3 regions of the Shewanella spartinae genome follow, and region 1 is predicted to be linked to each of the others. Evidence: predicted binding sites of a transcription regulator. Region 1 holds the regulator's gene; each other region holds the start of a gene.
The links. Region 1 encodes ArgR, which controls arginine synthesis, uptake and breakdown. Its sites were predicted from a motif close to ANTGAATANNTATTCANT; they were not measured.
Positions count from the first base shown of each region.

Region 1 (6,294 bases):
AACAGACGCCGATAACCTCCCACGAACGATATGCGCTCTCGGGTTTCAAGGCCTGGCTCGCCGCGGGCTATTGCGCCGTGCTGCTGCTGTTGGCCTTCGGCCTGCCGGTTTGGGTCTTGCTGGGGTATGCCTGGGATTATTTTGATGTCAGTTGGAATCAGGCCTTCTGGGAATACAGTCTCAACAGCCTGATCATTGCCCTAGTGGTTAGTCTAGTCACTGTGGTGTTTGCCTTGCTGTTGATGTTTGTCCGGCGCTGCAGCCCAAGAAAAATCGATATCCTGCCGTCACGTCTGGCCTCGACGGGCTATGCCCTGCCGGGTACTGTGCTGGCGATAGGCGTCTTGGTGCCTCTGAGCCTTCTTGATTTCGCGGTCAACGATCTCTATGCGTATTTCGACCAGAGTGGGCCAGGACTCATCTTCAGTGGCACCCTGTTTGTATTAATTTTTGCCTTTGTGATCCGCTTTGCTGCCATCGCCATCGGCAGCATAGAAAACAGCTATAAACAGATCAGTCCCTCGCTGGATATGGCATCGGTCACCATGGGGATGAGGCCCAGTGCCATTCTATCGCGGATCCATCTGCCACTGCTGCGCAGCGGCATCTTCGCCGCCATCTTGCTGGTCTTTATCGAGTGTATGAAGGAGCTGCCAGCCGCTTTGCTGCTCAGGCCCGTGGGGTTTGAGAATCTCGCCACCTATGTCTACCAGTTTGTCTCAGACGAACAGCTCGAGCAGGGCGCCCTGGGGGCCATAGTGATCGTCTTGGTGGGGTTAGTCCCGCTTATCTATCTCAATCGCTCCTTGGAGCAAGGTAACTAATATGTCGACACTTACCATAGAACAGGTTCACAGCGATTATCAGGGGCAGACGATTCTGCGCGGCTTAGATCTTGTGCTGCATCAGGGAGAAATTGCCGCCCTGCTCGGCCCAAGTGGCTGTGGCAAGACCACGCTCCTCAAGGCGATTGCTGGGCTGCAGCCTATCTCCCAAGGGCGTATCAGCATCAATGGCCGACTGCTCTCTGGACCCGAGACGTTTGTGCCTAGCGAGCGGCGAGAGGTCGGGATGATTTTCCAAGACTACGCCCTGTTTCCTCACCTGACAGTGGCCGAGAATATCTTGTTCGGGGTGAAAGGCTTGGATAAGGCCGCCAGACAGGCGAGGCTGGGTGAGATGCTGGCGCTGGTGAAGCTAGAGGGCTTAGGGGGCCGTTATCCTCACGAACTCTCGGGGGGTCAGCAGCAGCGGGTGTCGATTGCCCGGGCGCTTGCTTATGAGCCAGAACTTCTGCTGCTCGATGAGCCCTTTTCCAATATCGACGCTAAGGTGCGCGGAGAGATGATGGTGGAGATCCGCGAGATCTTAAAGCAGCGCGGAGTAAGTGCCGTGTTTGTGACCCACAGCAAGGATGAGGCCTTCGTGTTTGCCGATAAGCTGGCGCTCTTCAAGGATGGGGGCATAGCCCAATATGGCAGTGCTGAGAGCCTCTACGCTGAGCCAACGGATAAGTATGTGGCGGAATTCCTCGGTCAGGTGAACTATCTTAGCTGTGAGGTGAAAGATAGCGCCCGGTTACAGACCCTGCTGGGTGAGGTACAAAGCAGCAGTGATTTGGCCAAAGCGGCCGGATATCGCGGCGAGCTCCTGCTGCGCCCGGAGCAGCTGCAGATGACAGAAGATGAGCAAGGTGAGGGCACTATAATAGCGCGGCGCTTCCTCGGTAATCTGTGCCACTACAGCATCTTGATTGGCGAGGAGATGTTGGCGGTGCGCTCGCCCCTGCACCATTTTAGCCCTGGGCAGAAGGTTGGCCTGTCGGTGATGCCTCATCCGGCGGTGCTCTTCTAAGCTGGCCTATGTAACACTTTTGTGAAGGGCATTTGCGTCTGGCTATGGTTGCCAACTTAAAAAAAAGTTAATCTAGCCGGTAAATGACGTTTCGCTTTAACGGTTTGTGGGTTGTGTAATACTAATTATCGCTAAAGTTTCGGATAATAACGCCGAAATTGAGACTGACGAAAGGTAGGTTTATTTATGGATAGTCTGGTTATGCCACGTGAACAGCTGGGTGTGTGTGCCGAAGGAAATTTACATAGCGTGTATCTGATGTTCAACGCCAACGACGGCGTCGAGTCTCAGCTGCGTCCCTGCGTCGCCAATGTCGCTCAGTATATCTATGAATTGGCCGACCAGTATGCCGACAGCGCCTTCAACGGTTTCGTAGCCATAGGTGCCAACTATTGGGATAGCCTGTATCCAGGGCGTCGTCCTTCACAGCTCAAGCCTTTTCCGGCCATGCATGCCGACAATCGTGATGCGCCAGCCCATGAATATGATCTCTTCGTGCATCTGCGCTGCGATCGTTATGACATCTTGCATCTAGTAGCCAACGAGGTGTGCCAGATGTTTGAAGATTTGGTAGAGCTGGTGGATGAGGAGCGCGGATTCCAGTTTATGGATACCCGGGATCTAACCGGATTTGTCGACGGCACAGAGAACCCTAAGGGGCGTCATCGTCAGGAAGTGGCCTTGGTGGGCGACGAAGACAAGTATTTCCGTGGTGGCAGCTATATTCATGTGCAGAAGTTTGCCCATAACCTCAGCAAGTGGAACCGTCTGCCGCAGAAGAAGCAGGAAGATATCATAGGCCGTACCAAGATAGACAATATCGAGTATGCCTCTGAGGACAAGCCGCTTACCAGCCACATCAAGCGGGTCAATCTGAAGGATGCCGACGGCAAGTCGATGGAGATCCTGCGCCAGAGTATGCCTTACGGGTCGATGAAGGAGCAGGGGCTGATGTTTATCTCCGTCTGTCGCAACTCGGTGCATTTCGAGAAGATGCTGAGCAGTATGGTCCATGGCGACGGCGAGGGGAACCATGATCACCTGATGCACTTTACCCAGGCACTGACCGGCTCGGCATTCTTTGCCCCGTCGCTTGATTTCATGGAGCAAGAGGCAGAATTCGAGGATTAGAGTTCGAGGATTAAGGCTAAGCGGCTCTCTTAATCAGTCGCTTAATATGAGTCTCTCGATGTGAGCTCCTCAAAGTGACCAGCGTCTAGCAGCTAGACGCTAACCTAATAAAAAACACACCCTAAGGTGTGTTTTTTTGTGTCCGATTATCGGTGAATTAACGGTCGGGATCCCAGTAGTTGGTGGGGCGCTTGGCATAGATCTCGTCGATGGAGCGCACCTGCACCTTATTATGCTCCGGGTACACCACCACATCGTGGGGATCGCGATTGCCCAGCACCAGAAACAGGAAGTCGGCTTCGGATTCGTTTTTCAGGGTATGGGCGATGCCTGAGTTGGCGGTAAAACAGATATAGTCGCCCTGCTTAAAGGGGTGAGGCTCACCGTCGATATACAGGGTGGCTTCGCCTTGCAGCGCGTAGAGGTGTTCCTCTTCCTTGGTGTGATAGTGGGCGACGGAGGAGAGCTTGCCGGGTTCCAGTCGTTCCATGGTGACACCGATCTGCTGACAACCGGCGGCATCGCCGATATGTTTCTGATGACTGGCGTATCGATCTGAGTGTTGCCAAGATTCCCAGCAAAGGTTGTCGATATTGATTATTTTATTGTTATTCATCTCGGGTCCTTAACCATCGGGTGACAGAGGGGATGGTTTGGACTCAGTGTATCCTATCAGATATATAGTATTCAATTTGAGCTTGATTAAACCTAGGTAAAACCAAGTCAAAACTTAGATAAAAAAACACCCTTTGCCAAACTGGCTAAAGGGTGTCTCTTGGGAGGACGGCTTAGGCCGTCCTTGCGAAGGGGCTAATCGGCGTAGTTAAACAGCGACTTGACCGTCTCGAGCGTCTTGTCCACTTCCTGAATGTTGGAAGGGCAGATGAAGATGGTATCGTCACCGGCGATGGTGCCCAGTATGCCCTCTGGCTTACCAATGGAGTCTAGCAGTCTGGCGATCAGCTGGGCCGCACCTGGGCTGGTTCTGACCACTATCATAGATTGGTTATGGTCGACATCCAGCACTAAGTTTTTCAGTGGGCTGCCGGCCGTCGGGACCCCAAGCTCGGCGGGCAGGCAGTAGACCATCTCCTGCTTGGCGTTGCGGGTGCGCACGGCGCCAAACTTGCTCAGCATGCGTGAGACTTTGGATTGGTTAATGTTGTTGAAGCCCTCTGACTGTAGGGCGTTGACTATCTCGCTCTGGGAGCCAAAACGCTCCTCTTTCAAGATAGCCTTAAAGGTCTTTACAAGTTCGTCTTGATTTTTATTGGCTTGCATATCGAATTATTCTTATATTCAAAAAACTGGCTTATTTTGAATATTTTTGCGCCATTAGTCAAGCGTTATTCGGATTGCGTGAATAAAAATTCAGGCTTACGGGGTGGTTGGAGCACTAAGGGGTCGCAGGCAAGGCCGGGCAGTATATCTTAAATGGGCTGAAAATGGCAGTTGGCTGGGCGAAATTGAAATTATCTGGCCACACGACTAAGGGATAATTGAATTTTTACCGTGATTCCAGTAATGTTGCGCCATCGGTAAATCTAGATCTATATCACATAATATCCAAGAATTAACGGAGATAACTATGAAAGTTGCTGTACTTGGTGCCGCCGGTGGTATTGGCCAGGCTCTTGCCCTACTACTCAAAACTCAACTGCCTGCCGGTTCAAAACTATCCCTTTATGATATCGCGCCAGTCACTCCTGGTGTTGCCGTTGACCTAAGCCACATCCCGACTGCTGTAGAAGTGAAGGGTTTTGCGGGTGAAGATCCAACGCCAGCGCTGGAAGGTGCCGACGTGGTACTGATCTCTGCCGGTGTTGCACGTAAGCCAGGCATGGATCGTTCAGATCTATTCAACATCAACGCGGGTATCGTGAGAAACTTGGTTGAGAAGTGTGCCGCAACTTGTCCTAAGGCGCTGATCGGTATCATCACTAACCCAGTTAACACCACTGTCGCTATCGCTGCAGAAGTACTGAAAGCTGCCGGTGTATACGACAAGAACCGTCTGTTCGGTGTGACTACCCTTGACGTTATCCGCTCTGAAACTTTCGTTGCTGAAGCGAAAGGTCTGAACGTTGCCGACGTTAAAGTGAATGTTATCGGTGGACACAGCGGCGTGACTATTCTGCCACTACTGTCTCAAATCGAAGGCGTAAGCTTCTCTGATGAAGAAGTGGCTGCACTGACGACTCGTATCCAGAACGCGGGTACCGAAGTGGTTGAAGCTAAGGCGGGTGGCGGTAGCGCGACTCTGTCTATGGGTCAGGCGGCATGTCGTTTCGGTTTGTCACTGGTTCGCGGCCTACAGGGCGATGCTAACGTTGTTGAGTGTGCCTATGTCGATGGTGGCAGCGAGCATGCTGACTTCTTCGCGCAACCTGTGCTGCTGGGTAAGAACGGTATCGAGCAGGTACTTGCCTATGGTGAGGTTAGCGAGTTCGAAGCCAACGCACGTGATGCTATGCTAGATACGCTTAAAGCCGATATCGCACTGGGTGTCGACTTTGTAAAATAAGGCTAGGCTAAGTCTTTAGTTAGTCCTTAATAAAAAATGGAGCCAATTGGCTCCATTTTTTTATGGGTAACTTTTACCTTGATATCGAGTGGCGAAAGACTGATTAGGAGCTAATTGTTTGCTAATTAGTGATCGCGCGCCACGGCGATTCTCGCCAGCGATATCAGTGCCTGCTTATAGTCACTATCGGGCAGCATATCTAATGCGCGTATCGCCTTCTCTGCTTCTTCCTGAGCGCGTTTCTCTGTGTAGTCCAGGGCGCCACACTGCTGGAGGGCATTTAATATGGTATCGATATGCTCAGTGCCGTCGCCTTTCTCGATCGCATCGCGAATCAATTGACGCTCCAGCTCGTTGCCGTTGGCGATGGCGTAGATAAGCGGCAGGGTAGGCTTACCCTCGGCTAAGTCGTCGCCTATGTTCTTACCCAGGGCCTCGGTATCGGCCGTATAGTCCAGCAGGTCGTCGGTGAGCTGGAAAGCGGTGCCCAGATACTTACCATAGTCGGCCAATGCGGTCTGCACTTCTATGCTGCTGTCGGCCAGCACACCAGCCAGACGGGTGGCAGCTTCAAATAGTTTCGCCGTCTTGCAGTAGATCACCCGCATGTAGCTCTCTTCGCTGGTGTCTGGGTCGTTGCAGTTCATTAGCTGCAATACTTCGCCTTCTGCCAAAACGTTGGTGGCATCGGCGAGCACTTCAAGTACCTCCATGCTCTTCAGCTCAGTCATCATCTGGAAAGAGCGGGTATAGAGGAAGTCTCCTACCAATACGCTGGCGCTGTT
Region 1 is NZ_CP080418.1:983,715-990,008, forward strand. Features, by position in the region: gene K0I31_RS04380 (ABC transporter permease) at 1-824, shown strand, start outside; gene K0I31_RS04385 (ABC transporter ATP-binding protein) at 826-1,854, shown strand; gene K0I31_RS04390 (Dyp-type peroxidase) at 2,041-2,985, shown strand; gene K0I31_RS04395 (cupin domain-containing protein) at 3,143-3,601, opposite strand; gene argR (transcriptional regulator ArgR) at 3,796-4,266, opposite strand; gene mdh (malate dehydrogenase) at 4,574-5,509, shown strand; gene ispB (octaprenyl diphosphate synthase) at 5,635-6,294, opposite strand, start outside.

Region 2 (6,294 bases), 920 kb from region 1:
AGCTGAGATCCGGCAGGAGTTTCACCGCCAGGCGCGAAAAACCCACCATGCCAAAGAGGATCACCGCCAGCATAAACATCCACACGGATACCGGCCGTTTAACGGAAGTATTAATTATCGACATAAGCTAAGTTCCCGTTATTGTTGTGCGCGAGCAACGTCTAATTGGCTGATCACTTCAACTAAGGATTGATCTTTCAGATTTTGTTGTCCGCGGATCACTATTTGTTCGCCGGGTTCCAGGCCTGAGACCACCTCTACGGTATCGGCCTCGCGATAGCCTAGCGCAACTTCGCGGCGCAGGGCATTGTCACCTTGGATCACATACAGGGCGTACTGATTGTCCTGATTGACCACGGCGTTATAGGGAACGGTTATTACATTGCTGTGGGTGTCGTATCTAAGCTCAACCCGGGTAAACATACCCGCCTTAAGCTGGGCATTCTGGTTAGGCACCGAAAGTGTGACCTTAAAGGTACCGCTTTGGGGATCCACTATGGGGCTGACACGCAGCACTTTGGCATGAATGGTATCCTTGGTGTGCTTGTTGGCATACAGCTCGGCCTCCTGGCCTAGACGCAGGCTCTGCAGCTGCGCCTCTGGCAGATGGACTATGCCGTACAGTTCATCTTGATTAACCACATAGAAAAGCTGCTCAAACTCTTTGGCCATGTTACCGGCCTTCACATAACGCTTGGCCACCACGCCATCGATAGGGGAGCGAACCATGCTTTCTTGTACCTGTAGGGCGGCTAAATCGCGCTTGGCGATGGCGGCCTGTAGGTTGTATTCGAGTTTGGCCATGGAATCGGCGCTGATGAACTCTTTATTGCTCATCTTCTTCAAACGGTTGAGCTCCTGCTCGATGATCTCCACTTCGGCCTGTGAGCGAGCCAGATCGTAGCGCTGGCGCTTAGCATCTATGACTGCCAGCAGTTGCCCTTTAGAGACGCGATCCCCTTCTTCGACCTTAATGGACTCGATAAGACCGGCGATGCGGCTAACAACGTCGGCTTCCTGAGGAGCTTCCAGAGTTGCGGTAGTGCTATAAAAAGAGGAGACGTCACCTTGTATGACTGTCGTGGTTTCGACGGGAACGGCGTACTTTTCTTCTTCTTTCTTTGTTTCCTCATTACCACATGCACTGAGTACGGCAACAAATAGTAGGGGAAGTGCCAACTTAAACTTTGAAAAAGATTCCATGTGAAGATACCTATGTTATTTATCCAATTAGCCTTAGTAAGCACAAGGTGTGCCAAAATGTTAAACAGTTGTTTATCAATGGTTTATGCTAAAATCAGTTAGGGCATGGTGAGTTTGTTAACTGGTTTGTAGCGAAAATGTTTAACATGTGATGCTTTTGACTAATTAACAGTTAAGACCCATTGCCAAGGTCAGTGCAAATTGGATTTGATACAAAATGTATCTCTGCTGCATGGGGCAGCTTAGCTTGCCTGGATGTCAGGTTGGTTACTTAATGGAAAAGGGCTTAGAAGTGAAAAGCTGAGAGGAAAAGGACTGAGCGGGGAGGGCTGAAAGGAAAGGGCAGAAAGAAAAGGGCTTAAAGAGGAAAGGTGTGGAAGGTAAAGGGAGTCAATCGCTTTAAATCTTGAACCCATTGCGGTGAAGGCGCAGATACCAACATCCAAATAAAAAAGCTCCTCTATAACTACTCATGTAAAGGTGCATGTAAAAGGTGCATGTAAAAGGCTCACGGAAAAGCTTAGGCATAAAGCCTTGCCATAAACTGAGACGCTAAAAGAGTGCGACCAAAAGAGCTATTAAAGAAGAGCTATTAAAGAAGAGCGATTAAAGAAGAGCGATTAAAGCAAAGCTATCAGAAGAGAGGCATAAAAAAAGCACCCCGAAGGGTGCTTTTTAAGACTAGGCTGCGATTAACGCTTGTCCAGTTTGACGAAGTCGCGTTCTGGTGAGCCTGTGTAGAGCTGGCGTGGACGGCTGATCTTGTGACCAGGCTGGTCCAACATCTCTTTCCAGTGTGCAATCCAACCCACGGTACGCGCCAGGGCGAACAGTACGGTGAACATGCTTGTTGGAATGCCGATAGCCTTCATGATGATGCCTGAGTAGAAATCGACGTTTGGATAGAGTTTCTTCGATACGAAGTACTCATCTTCCAGTGCGATACGCTCAAGTTCCATCGCCACGTCGAGCAGCGGGTCATTGACCTTAAGCTCGGCAAGGACTTCGTGACAGGTTTCGCGCATAACCTTGGCGCGAGGGTCGAAGTTCTTGTAAACGCGGTGACCGAAGCCCATCAGACGGAATGGATCTTCTTTGTCTTTCGCACGAGCGATGAACTCAGGAATGCGATCGACGGTGCCGATCTCTTCCAGCATGTTCAGACACGCTTCGTTTGCGCCACCGTGTGCAGGGCCCCATAGTGAGGCGATACCCGCTGCAATACACGCAAATGGGTTAGCACCCGATGAGCCGGCTAGACGCACAGTAGAGGTAGAGGCGTTTTGCTCATGGTCTGCGTGCAGGATAAAGATACGGTCCATAGCGCGTTCGATGATTGGGTTAACCTTGTACTCTTCACAAGGAACGGCAAACATCATGCTTAGGAAATTGCCCGCATAGCTTAGGTCGTTACGTGGGTAAACAAATGGTTGACCAATTGAATACTTGTAACACATAGCGGCGATAGTCGGCATCTTAGAGACTAAACGGAACGCCGCAATTTCGCGGTGGTGTTCGTCGTTTACATCGAGAGAGTCTTGGTAGAATGCAGACAGTGCACCAGTTACGCCACATAGCATGGCCATCGGGTGTGCGTCACGGCGGAAACCACGGAAGAACGAAGCCAGTTGCTCGTTAACCATAGTGTGGGTCTTAACCGTGTAAACAAATTTGTCGTATTGAGCCTTGCTAGGTAACTCACCGTAAAGCAGTAGATAACAAAGATCTAAATAGTCTGAGTCGACGGCAAGTTCGTCGATCGCGTAACCACGGTGTAAAAGTATACCTTGGGCGCCATCAATGTAAGTGATAGCTGATTCGCAGGATGCTGTCGCTAGGAATCCTGGGTCAAATGTAAAATGACCTTTGCTACCGAGTTTGCTGATGTCGATAACATCAAATCCCGCCGTTCCTTTCTTAATAGGCAGGTCAATCGAATCGTTCCCTGGTAGTTCCAATTTGGCTATATTATCAGCCATACCCCGTTCTCCTTACTTCATTCTTATGTGAGTGCGGCTTTGTCAAACGCCAATACTTTACAGTGAATCTAGATCACATTTCAATTTAAATAAGTGTTTAAATTCGTTAGACCATGGTCTTAATTTAACGTAAGTGCCCGTCAATACAGCAACTTGGCAGATTTTTTTACCAAAAAAACAAAATTTGCATAATGTGATGTTTGTATTTGACATTTGTGGGGCGTATACTTGCTTCGGCTCGAAAGAGCTACAAACAAACCAATTCGTAGACCATTATTTACATACTTATTTAGTGATTTTTGAATTAGTTAACTGTTTGTTTCAACTTTCCTTTTGAGGCGAGAGGAGGTGGTAAGTTTGCTTGCTGGTCAAATTTCGTTCGAAAGAGGTTCAATAACAAAAATAATGCTCAATGGAGCAGAGTGAGCAGAACGTGAAAAAGCAAAGACCTGTCCATCTAGATCTGCAGACCATTCGCTTTCCTGCAACAGCGATTGCGTCAATCCTACACCGTGTCTCCGGTGTCATCATGCTGTTTGCCGTCGGCATTCTTATCTGGTTGTTGAGTGAGTCACTCGCATCTGCTGAGAGTTTCGCAGGCATTCAATCTCTATTTGATACCTTTATCGTTAAGTTTGTTGTCTGGGGAATTCTGACCGCGCTTGGTTATCACCTGATTGTTGGCGTACGCCACCTGATCATGGATACCGGTCGTTGGGAAGAGTTGGAATCGGGTAACGCTTCAGCGAAAGCCGCCTTCGTTATTGCAGCGGCATGGTCAATCATTGCGGGGATTTGGGTATGGTAACAAATGCAGCGAGTCTTGGACGCAGTGGCGTTCATGATTTTATTCTTCTTCGTGCTAGTGCCGTGATCCTTACTTGTTACACCATTTTCTTAGTAGGATTCATCGCCGCTAGTGCGCCTCTCACTTATGACGTATGGCACGGTTTGTTCAGTGCTTTGCCGATGAAAGTGTTTACGCTTCTTGCCCTGGTCGCCATCCTGGTTCATGCCTGGATCGGTATCTGGCAGGTGCTTACCGACTATGTTAAGCCGGTAGCCGTTCGTGGCGTACTCCAATTCGTCTTCGTCGTAGCAGCGCTTTCTTACCTGGCTGCTGGCATTGTTATTGTGTGGGGTGTTTAAGTGAGTATTCCAGTACGTGAGTTTGATGCAGTCGTAATTGGCGCCGGTGGCGCGGGTATGCGAGCTGCACTACAGATTTCTAAAGAAGGTAAGAGCTGCGCGCTGTTATCTAAAGTATTCCCAACGCGTTCTCATACCGTTTCTGCCCAGGGTGGTATTACCGTTGCCCTAGGTAACGCCCATGAAGACCATTGGGAACAGCACATGTACGATACCGTTAAGGGTTCCGATTTTATCGGTGACCAAGACGCTATCGAATTTATGTGTCAAACCGGTCCAGAAGCCATTATCGAACTCGAGCACATGGGTCTGCCATTCTCTCGTTTCGATAACGGTAAGATCTATCAGCGTCCTTTCGGCGGCCAATCGAAGAACTTCGGTGGCGAGCAGGCGGCACGTACTGCTGCGGCGGCAGACCGTACCGGTCACGCCCTGCTGCACTGTCTATACCAGCAGAACGTTAAGCATAAGACTGAAGTCTTCTCTGAGTGGTATGCACTTGACCTGGTTAAGAACGAAGACGGTGCCATCGTAGGTTGTACTGCAATCGAAATCGAAACCGGCGAAATCGTTTACTTCAAGTCTAAGGCCACCATTCTGGCTACCGGTGGTGCGGGTCGTATCTACGCCTCTACTACTAACGCTCACATCAACACAGGTGACGGTGTCGGCATGGCAATGCGCGCTGGCGTGCAGATGCAAGACATGGAGATGTGGCAGTTCCACCCAACCGGTATCGCCGGCGCGGGTGTACTGGTCACCGAAGGTTGTCGTGGTGAAGGCGGATACCTGCTGAACAAAGACGGCGAGCGCTTCATGGAGCGTTATGCGCCAAACGCGAAAGACCTGGCCTCTCGTGACGTGGTAGCACGTTCTATGATGACTGAGATCCGTGAAGGTCGTGGCCTCGACGGTCCACTAGGTCCTCACTGTCTACTGAAACTCGATCACTTAGGTAAAGAGACGCTTGAAGCACGCCTACCAGGCGTTTGTGAACTGTCTCGTACCTTCGCGCATATCGATCCAGCCGATGGCCCAATCCCTGTACTGCCAACTTGTCACTACATGATGGGTGGTCTGCCTGCTAAGGTGAGCGGTCAGGTGATCCGTAAGAACGAAGATGGCAGCGAAAGCGATGTCGTAGGTCTGTTTGCCGTGGGTGAGATTGCCTGTGTATCGGTACACGGTGCAAACCGCCTGGGTGGTAACTCACTACTCGACCTCGTGGTCTTTGGACGCGCAGCGGGTCAGCACCTGGGTAAGGCGTTGGATGAGACTGCCGATCCTAAAGAAGCGAGCGCCGATGAGATTGCTAAGTCTCTTGAGCGTCTAAATCGTTGGGAAAGCAACAAAGACGGTGAAGATCCTGCGCAGATCCGTAAAGATCTTCAGCTTTGTATGCAGCTTAACTTCTCGGTATTCCGTACCGGTGAGGCGATGGCAGAAGGTCTTGAAGAGCTTAAGGCGATTCGTGAGCGTCTGGCTAATGCTAAGCTGTCTGACAATTCAAGAGAGTTCAACACTCAGCGTATCGAGTGTCTAGAGCTTGATAACCTGATGGCGACAGCGATTGCGACTGCTTATGCGGCGAACTTCCGTCAAGAGAGTCGTGGTGCGCATTCACGTGAAGACTTCCTCGAGCGTGATGATGAGAACTGGTTGTGTCATAGCTTGTTCGATCCTCAGACCGAACAGATGACCAAGCGTGCGGTAAACATGGAGCCTAAGCTTCGTGAAGCCTTCCCGCCGATCAAGCGTACCTACTAAGGAAGATAAGATGAATTTGAAGATTGCTATTTATCGCTATAATCCTGAAGTAGACACTAAGCCTTACATGAAGGATTACACGCTAGAAGTGGCTGACGGTACCGATATGATGGTGCTGGATGTCCTGATGCAGCTGAAGGTACAAGACCCAACGCTGGCGTTCCGTCGCTCATGCCGTGAAGGTGTTTGTGGTAGT
Region 2 is NZ_CP080418.1:1,905,416-1,911,709, forward strand. Features, by position in the region: gene K0I31_RS08545 (efflux RND transporter permease subunit) at 1-124, opposite strand, end outside; gene K0I31_RS08550 (efflux RND transporter periplasmic adaptor subunit) at 139-1,203, opposite strand; gene K0I31_RS08555 (citrate synthase) at 1,896-3,182, opposite strand; gene sdhC (succinate dehydrogenase cytochrome b556 subunit) at 3,595-3,990, shown strand; gene sdhD (succinate dehydrogenase, hydrophobic membrane anchor protein) at 3,984-4,331, shown strand; gene sdhA (succinate dehydrogenase flavoprotein subunit) at 4,332-6,098, shown strand; gene K0I31_RS08575 (succinate dehydrogenase iron-sulfur subunit) at 6,109-6,294, shown strand, end outside.
Region 2: a site for ArgR is predicted at 3,459-3,476, ahead of K0I31_RS08555 (citrate synthase). Genes of this name have one in related genera too.

Region 3 (6,294 bases), 1.4 Mb from region 1:
GCCCGAGCTGTGATTAGAGATGTAACGCACGGGGTCGATCGCCTCGCGGGTCGGACCCGCCGTCAGCAGTATCGATATTCCCTGAAGCAGCTTCGGCGCAAAGAAATGTTCGACGCGCTCGGCGATCACCAGGGGCTCCTCCATGCGGCCAGGGCCGACTTCGCCGCAGGCCTGGCTACCAGATGCCGGTCCCCAGATGGTGAGGCCGCGCTTTCTCAGGTTATCCAGATTGTCCTGGGTGGCGACGTTGCGATACATCTGCTGATTCATCGCCGGGCAGAGCACTACAGGCGCTTCTGTGGCCAGGCAGGTGGTGGTGATCAACTCATCGGCCATGCCGGCGTTGATGCGGGCGATCAGGTTGGCGGTTGCCGGAGCGATCAACACTAAGTCGGCCCAGCGGGCGAGTTCGATATGCCCCATGGCGGCTTCGGCCGCCGGGTCTAACAGGTCGGTGGCAATGGGATGGCCCGACAGCGCCTGCAGGGTCAGCGGCGTGATAAATTCCTGCGCGCTTTGGCTCATAACGACACGCACATCGGCGCCGCGCTCTTTCAGGCGGCGGACCAGATCGGCAGACTTATAGGCAGCAATGCCGCCGCCAATTCCCAGCAATATCTTTTTATTGGTTAGACTCATGTTGATCACTAATCGCGTTTAATTTTGCCCGCTAACCATACCACAATCCTGCTGAGGTTGAGGATACAAGTTTTTAAAAACTAGACCATACTCTAAAGCCTAGGTGTGCAGATGGCGCCGAGACAAGGAGTGTTTATGGCAATCAAAGATTGGCCTCAGGGAGAGGGGCCCAGAGAAAAACTGCTGCGCAGTGGTGTCGCCCAGCTCTCTGACGCCGAGTTGCTGGCGGTGCTGCTCAGAAATGGCCTCAAGGGTCAAAGCGCCGTGTCCCTGGCCAGAGTCATGTTAACCCACTTCGGTGGCCTCAGAGCGCTGTTTAGCGCCTCCTTGAGTGAGCTGTGTGATATTCAGGGGATCGGTCCGGTAAAGTATGCCCAACTGCAGGCAGCCATCGAGTTAAGCAAGCGGATCGCGCAAGAAAATCTACAAAGAGGAAAGATTTTGTCAGATCCTGATTTAACTCGGGACTATTTAATGAGACAATTAGCGGATCGTGCCTACGAAGTGTTTGCCATCTTATTGCTCGATAGTCAGCATAGGGTGATTCAGTTCGTCGAATTGTTCCGTGGCACCATAGATTCAGCCTCGGTTTATCCACGAGAAGTGGTAAGCCTAGTGCTTGAGAAAAAAGCCGCAGCGGTAATTGTGTGCCACAACCATCCCTCGGGGGTGGCTGAGCCCAGTCATGCTGATCGGCGAATTACTGAGCGATTGAAATACGCGTTGGCGACTATAGATGTTTCGCTGCTAGACCATATGGTTGTAGGCGATCGTGAGATAGTTTCGTTTGCAGAGAGGGGATGGATAGATTGAATATCCCTTGATCTTTGATTTTAGATCCTGTATAAAATGCGCCCTCTTTGTGTGCCTCGGGCGACGGCCATATTCGAGGTACATTAATGCTCGAGCGTTAAATTGTTTTTGGAGAAGATTGACATGTCAAGAGTATGCCAAGTTACTGGCAAGAAGCCGATGGTTGGTAACAACCGTTCGCACGCTAAGAACGCGACTCGTCGTCGTTTTTTACCTAACCTACAGAACCACCGTTTCTGGTTAGAAGACGAAAAGCGTTTCGTACAGCTACGTGTATCTACTAAAGGTATGCGTATTATCGATAAGAAAGGTATCGAAGTTGTTGTTGCTGAACTTCGTGCCCGCGGCGAGAAGGTGTAATAAGCCATGGCTAAAGCTAAAGGTAACCGTGAGAAGATCAAGCTAGTTTCTAGCGCTAAAACAGGTCACTTCTACACGACTGAGAAAAACAAGCGTAACATGCCTGAAAAAATGGAGATCAAGAAATTTGATCCCGTTATCCGTCAGCACGTTATCTACAAAGAAGCGAAAATCAAGTAATTCTTGATTCACGTTTTTTGGAAAAAGCCCCTCATTGCAGGGGCTTTTTTTTGCCCTAAATTTCCCCATGGTGTTGGCCAGCTCATTTCTATTCTTCAGACAAATTCCCAGGCGTTAGCCCTGTGCTTCTACGGATTCCGACCTCTACCTAAGCCTCTGATCTTAATCTGTTCTGCTATGCTTAATCAGATTGTCTCGTTGTAATGAAAAAATATCGCTTTCGATGACAACAAATGCTTTTAATGTGAATTTAAATGCAATAAAATCGGCTTGTTATTCGTCAGGTGGCGATATTGTCACATATTTATTGTTGAGGTTACGCGGGTGCGCACTACTGAGTTAGTCGAGGGGTTTCGTCATTCTGCTTCCTATGTGAATGCACACAGGGGCAAGACATTTGTGGTCATGTTGGGCGGTGAGGCGCTGGCGCAGAGTCAGTTTCGCTCCATCATCAACGATATTGCCCTGCTTCACAGCCTGGGCATCAAGATAGTGCTGGTGCATGGCGCCAGGCCGCAAATCGATGAGGCCTTGGCCGCGCATAATCTCTCCCCTGAGTATTACAACGGGGTGCGCATCAGCGATGAAGAGTCCTTCCGGGTGATCAAGCAGGTGGTGGGCGGTCTGCAGCTGGACATCACCGCGCGCCTGTCGATGAGCCTGAGCAATACCCCGATGCAAGGGGCGCAGATCAACGTAGTCAGCGGTAACTTCGTGATAGCCCAGCCCTTAGGGGTCGACAACGGCGTCGACTACTGCCTGAGTGGCAAGGTGAGACGCATAGATGTGGCGGGCCTCAGACGTCAGCTGGACAACCACGGCATAGTGCTTCTGGGGCCTGTGGCGGCCTCGGTGACCGGAGAGTGTTTTAACCTGACCGCCGAAGAGGTTGCGACCCAGATCGCGGTGAAGCTCAAGGCCGACAAGATGATCGGTTTCAGTGCCAAGGAGGGGATACTCGACAGTAATGGCGAGGTGATCGCCGAGTTGATGCCGACCGATGCCCAGCGCATCTTGTCTGAGCTGACCGATGAAGACAACTGGTGTGTGGGCACACGGGCCTTCTTACAGGCCAGCATAGATGCATGCCGTAATGGCGTGGCCCGCTGCCACTTCGTCAGCTATCTCGATGATGGCGCCCTGCTGCAGGAGCTGTTCTCCCGTGACGGTATCGGTACCCAGATAGTGACAGAGAGTGCCGAGCGCCTGCGCAGAGCCACCATTGCCGATATCGGTGGTGTCTTGGATCTCATCCGTCCGCTGGAACAAGCAGGGGTCTTGGTGCGCCGCTCACGTGAGCAGCTGGAGATGGAGATAGAGCAGTTTATGCTGATCGAGCGTGATGGCTTGGTGATCGGCTGTGCGGCCCTATATCCCTTTGAGGAGGACAACGCCGGAGAGTTTGCCTGCCTGGTGGTGCATCCCGATTATCGCGATGCCGACCGCGGCAGCATCTTGCTGAAGAACATCATAGGTCAGGCCAAGGTGCGTGGTTATGCTCGCCTGTTTGCGCTGACGACCCGCAGCATTCACTGGTTCCTCGAGCATGGCTTTCAGATCGTCGAGGTCGATGCCTTGCCAAACAAGAAGAAGCAGCTGTATAACTATCAGCGCAAGTCGAAGATTCTCGCCTTAGATCTTCAATAAGGCTAAACCCGTCCGATGAAAGAGGCCACCCTTGGGGTGGTCTTTTTGTGTGTCCAAGTTAACTCACAGCAACGACTCTTGACATAATATGTCGAGAGCGCCACACTCAAGTTATCGGTTCATGTTAGGGTTGGGCTCAGGGATGATCTGCTTGCATGCCCAAATGTTTCAAGAGGATATTTAGAGGTGGATACTCAAGTCTTTCAACTTACGACCTTAGATTCGGCAACCAGCGGGATCTTCCTGTCTATGCTGCTGGGTGTCGCCTTGGTGCTAGTTTTGCTGATGGTGAAGCCCTTACCTAAGAAGGCAAAATATGCCTCTGCTGGGATGGTGATCGCCGTATTGGGCCTGCTCTCCTGGGTGTTCTACAAGGCCCATGATACCAGCGTTCGCCTAACACCAAGCACTATGCTGGTGGATATTCCCCTCTACCGGGTCGAGTTACCGCGTCAAAGCCTGGTGCCGGCTGAGGCTAAAATCGTCAGCTTAGGAGAAGATGATGCGCCTAAGCTGAGCTATCGCAGCAACGGTGTGGGCATGCCGGGTTATTCGCTGGGGTGGTTTAAGCTGGCAGATGCCAGCGACAGGACAGATAAGGCCCTACTGTCGGTCACCGGCGACGGTCAGGTATTGGTTTTGCCGACGACCGAGGGCTATCTGTTGATCTTGAGTCTGGAGCAGCCGGAGGCCTTGTTAGCCAGCCTGCTTACGCCGACTCTTTAACGCCAGGTCCAGGGTAAAGATCACCAGGGCGCTCCAGATGAAGGCGAAGGTGATCCCCTTCTCGAGATCGAAGGGTTCGTTAAACAGGCTGACGGCCATGATAAACATGATGCTGGGGCCAATATATTGAAAGAAGCCTAGCATAGATAATGGGATACGTGTGGCGGCGCCGGCAAAGCAGAGCAGGGGAATAGAGGTGACTATTCCTGCCGCCATCAGCAGCAGGTTCATCTGCCAGCTGTTTTCCAGGATGCTGGTGCCATCGAGATTCATCGCCAGATAAAGTAAGGCTACAGGCACTAAGATGGCCGTTTCGACCAGCAGCCCCGTCTTGGCGTCGACATTGACCTTCTTGCGCAGCAAGCCGTAGACGCCGAATGAGGCGGCAAGCCCCAGGGATACCACAGGAATCGAGCCGAAAGAGATCAACTGGATCAACACGCCGGCGCAGGCCAGTGATACGGCCGCCCACTGCAGCTTACGCAGACGCTCCTGCAGGAACACCATGCCCAGCAAAACGTTGATTAGGGGGTTGATGAAGTAGCCCAGGCTGGCGTCGAGCATATGATCATTATTGATCGCCCAGATGAACAACAACCAGTTGCCGGCGATCAGAACCGAGGTGAGCGCTAACACCCCGAGCTGTTTGGGCTGCCGAAACAGGGCGCGTAGCTTGGCGAAGCCACCGATAAATTGCATCAAGATCAACATGAAGACGAAGGACCAGATCACGCGATGCAGCAGGATCTCGGTCGCCGACACATGGTTTAGCAGCTTAAAATAGAGGGGAGCGAAGCCCCAGAGGCAGTAGGCGCAGATGGCGAGCGCTACCCCTTTACGATACTCAATATCGGCCATAGCTTAGGATTTAGAAAAAGTGCGGGAGTGGCATTGTAGGCGCCTAAGCCGCGTGACTCAAGCGGCCATGAGCATTCTTTTCGCGCCTCGCGCTGGAGCTGTCCCTTGCCAGCGCGTCTCACTAAATTGACGGTAATTTATAGGGGGATTAGCTGGCTAGCCCACCATATAAGTGCCAGTGCCGAAGGCGATATGCGAGCCCTTCTCGTTGTGCAGCTCCATGCGGCAGACGGATACCCGGTTACCGGCCCTGATCACTGTGCCTGTACCGGTAAAGATCTCGCCGCGCCCCGGCCTGAGATAATCGATACGTAGATCTATGGTGCCTAAGGTTTTTAGGCGCTGTTGCAGATCTTCTAAACACCAGTCGTCCCGGCTGGCTACCAGGCCAGAGAAGGCCGTTAGGCCGCCCACTACATCCAGCACGGTAGCGGTTACGCCGCCGTGGAGGATCTGCTGATGAATGTTGCCGATGAGGTCCTTCTTCATCTTCACCTCGACCTCGACGCCCTGCAGGTCGTAACGCTTGATATCCATCCCCAAGAGGTTATGAAAGGGTACCTTGGTATCGAAGATATCGGCTACGCTGGCCAGGGTCTGCGCTTGTATGGGCGTCGTCATAGGGGCACTCCTTGTTTTGTCCTACGCTGCTTGCTGGAGACAAGCGGGTAAAGTTTGGGCATTCGTTAGCCTAATGGTTAGAGCATTTAATCTATCGCTAATGCACGGGGTGAGGCAAGCCTGCGGGTAAAATTTCATCAGTCGATGGGGGCGAGGTGGTAATTAATACCCGGATAGATGAGACAAGCCGAGCCGGCTTGATTAGAATAAGCGGCCAAATTAATGATTACCGAGTGCCATGGACTTAGCCTTAACCTCTCCCGACGTGACCGATAGCGATCCGCTCGCCGCCTGCCTGCAGACGGTGTTTGGCTATCGCACCTTCAGGACGGGTCAGCGTGAGGTGATAGAGCAGGTCTGCGGCGGCCAGGATGCTCTGGTTATCATGCCTACCGGCGGCGGTAAGAGCCTGTGTTATCAGCTGCCGGCACTCGTCTTGCCCGGGCTGAC
Region 3 is NZ_CP080418.1:4,173,817-4,180,110, reverse strand. Features, by position in the region: gene coaBC (bifunctional phosphopantothenoylcysteine decarboxylase/phosphopantothenate--cysteine ligase CoaBC) at 1-639, opposite strand, end outside; gene radC (RadC family protein) at 775-1,452, shown strand; gene rpmB (50S ribosomal protein L28) at 1,576-1,812, shown strand; gene rpmG (50S ribosomal protein L33) at 1,819-1,992, shown strand; gene argA (amino-acid N-acetyltransferase) at 2,317-3,639, shown strand; gene K0I31_RS18020 (hypothetical protein) at 3,826-4,365, shown strand; gene rarD (EamA family transporter RarD) at 4,336-5,223, opposite strand; gene K0I31_RS18010 (thioesterase family protein) at 5,380-5,844, opposite strand; gene recQ (DNA helicase RecQ) at 6,083-6,294, shown strand, end outside.
Region 3: a site for ArgR is predicted at 2,236-2,253, ahead of argA (amino-acid N-acetyltransferase). Genes of this name have one in related genera too.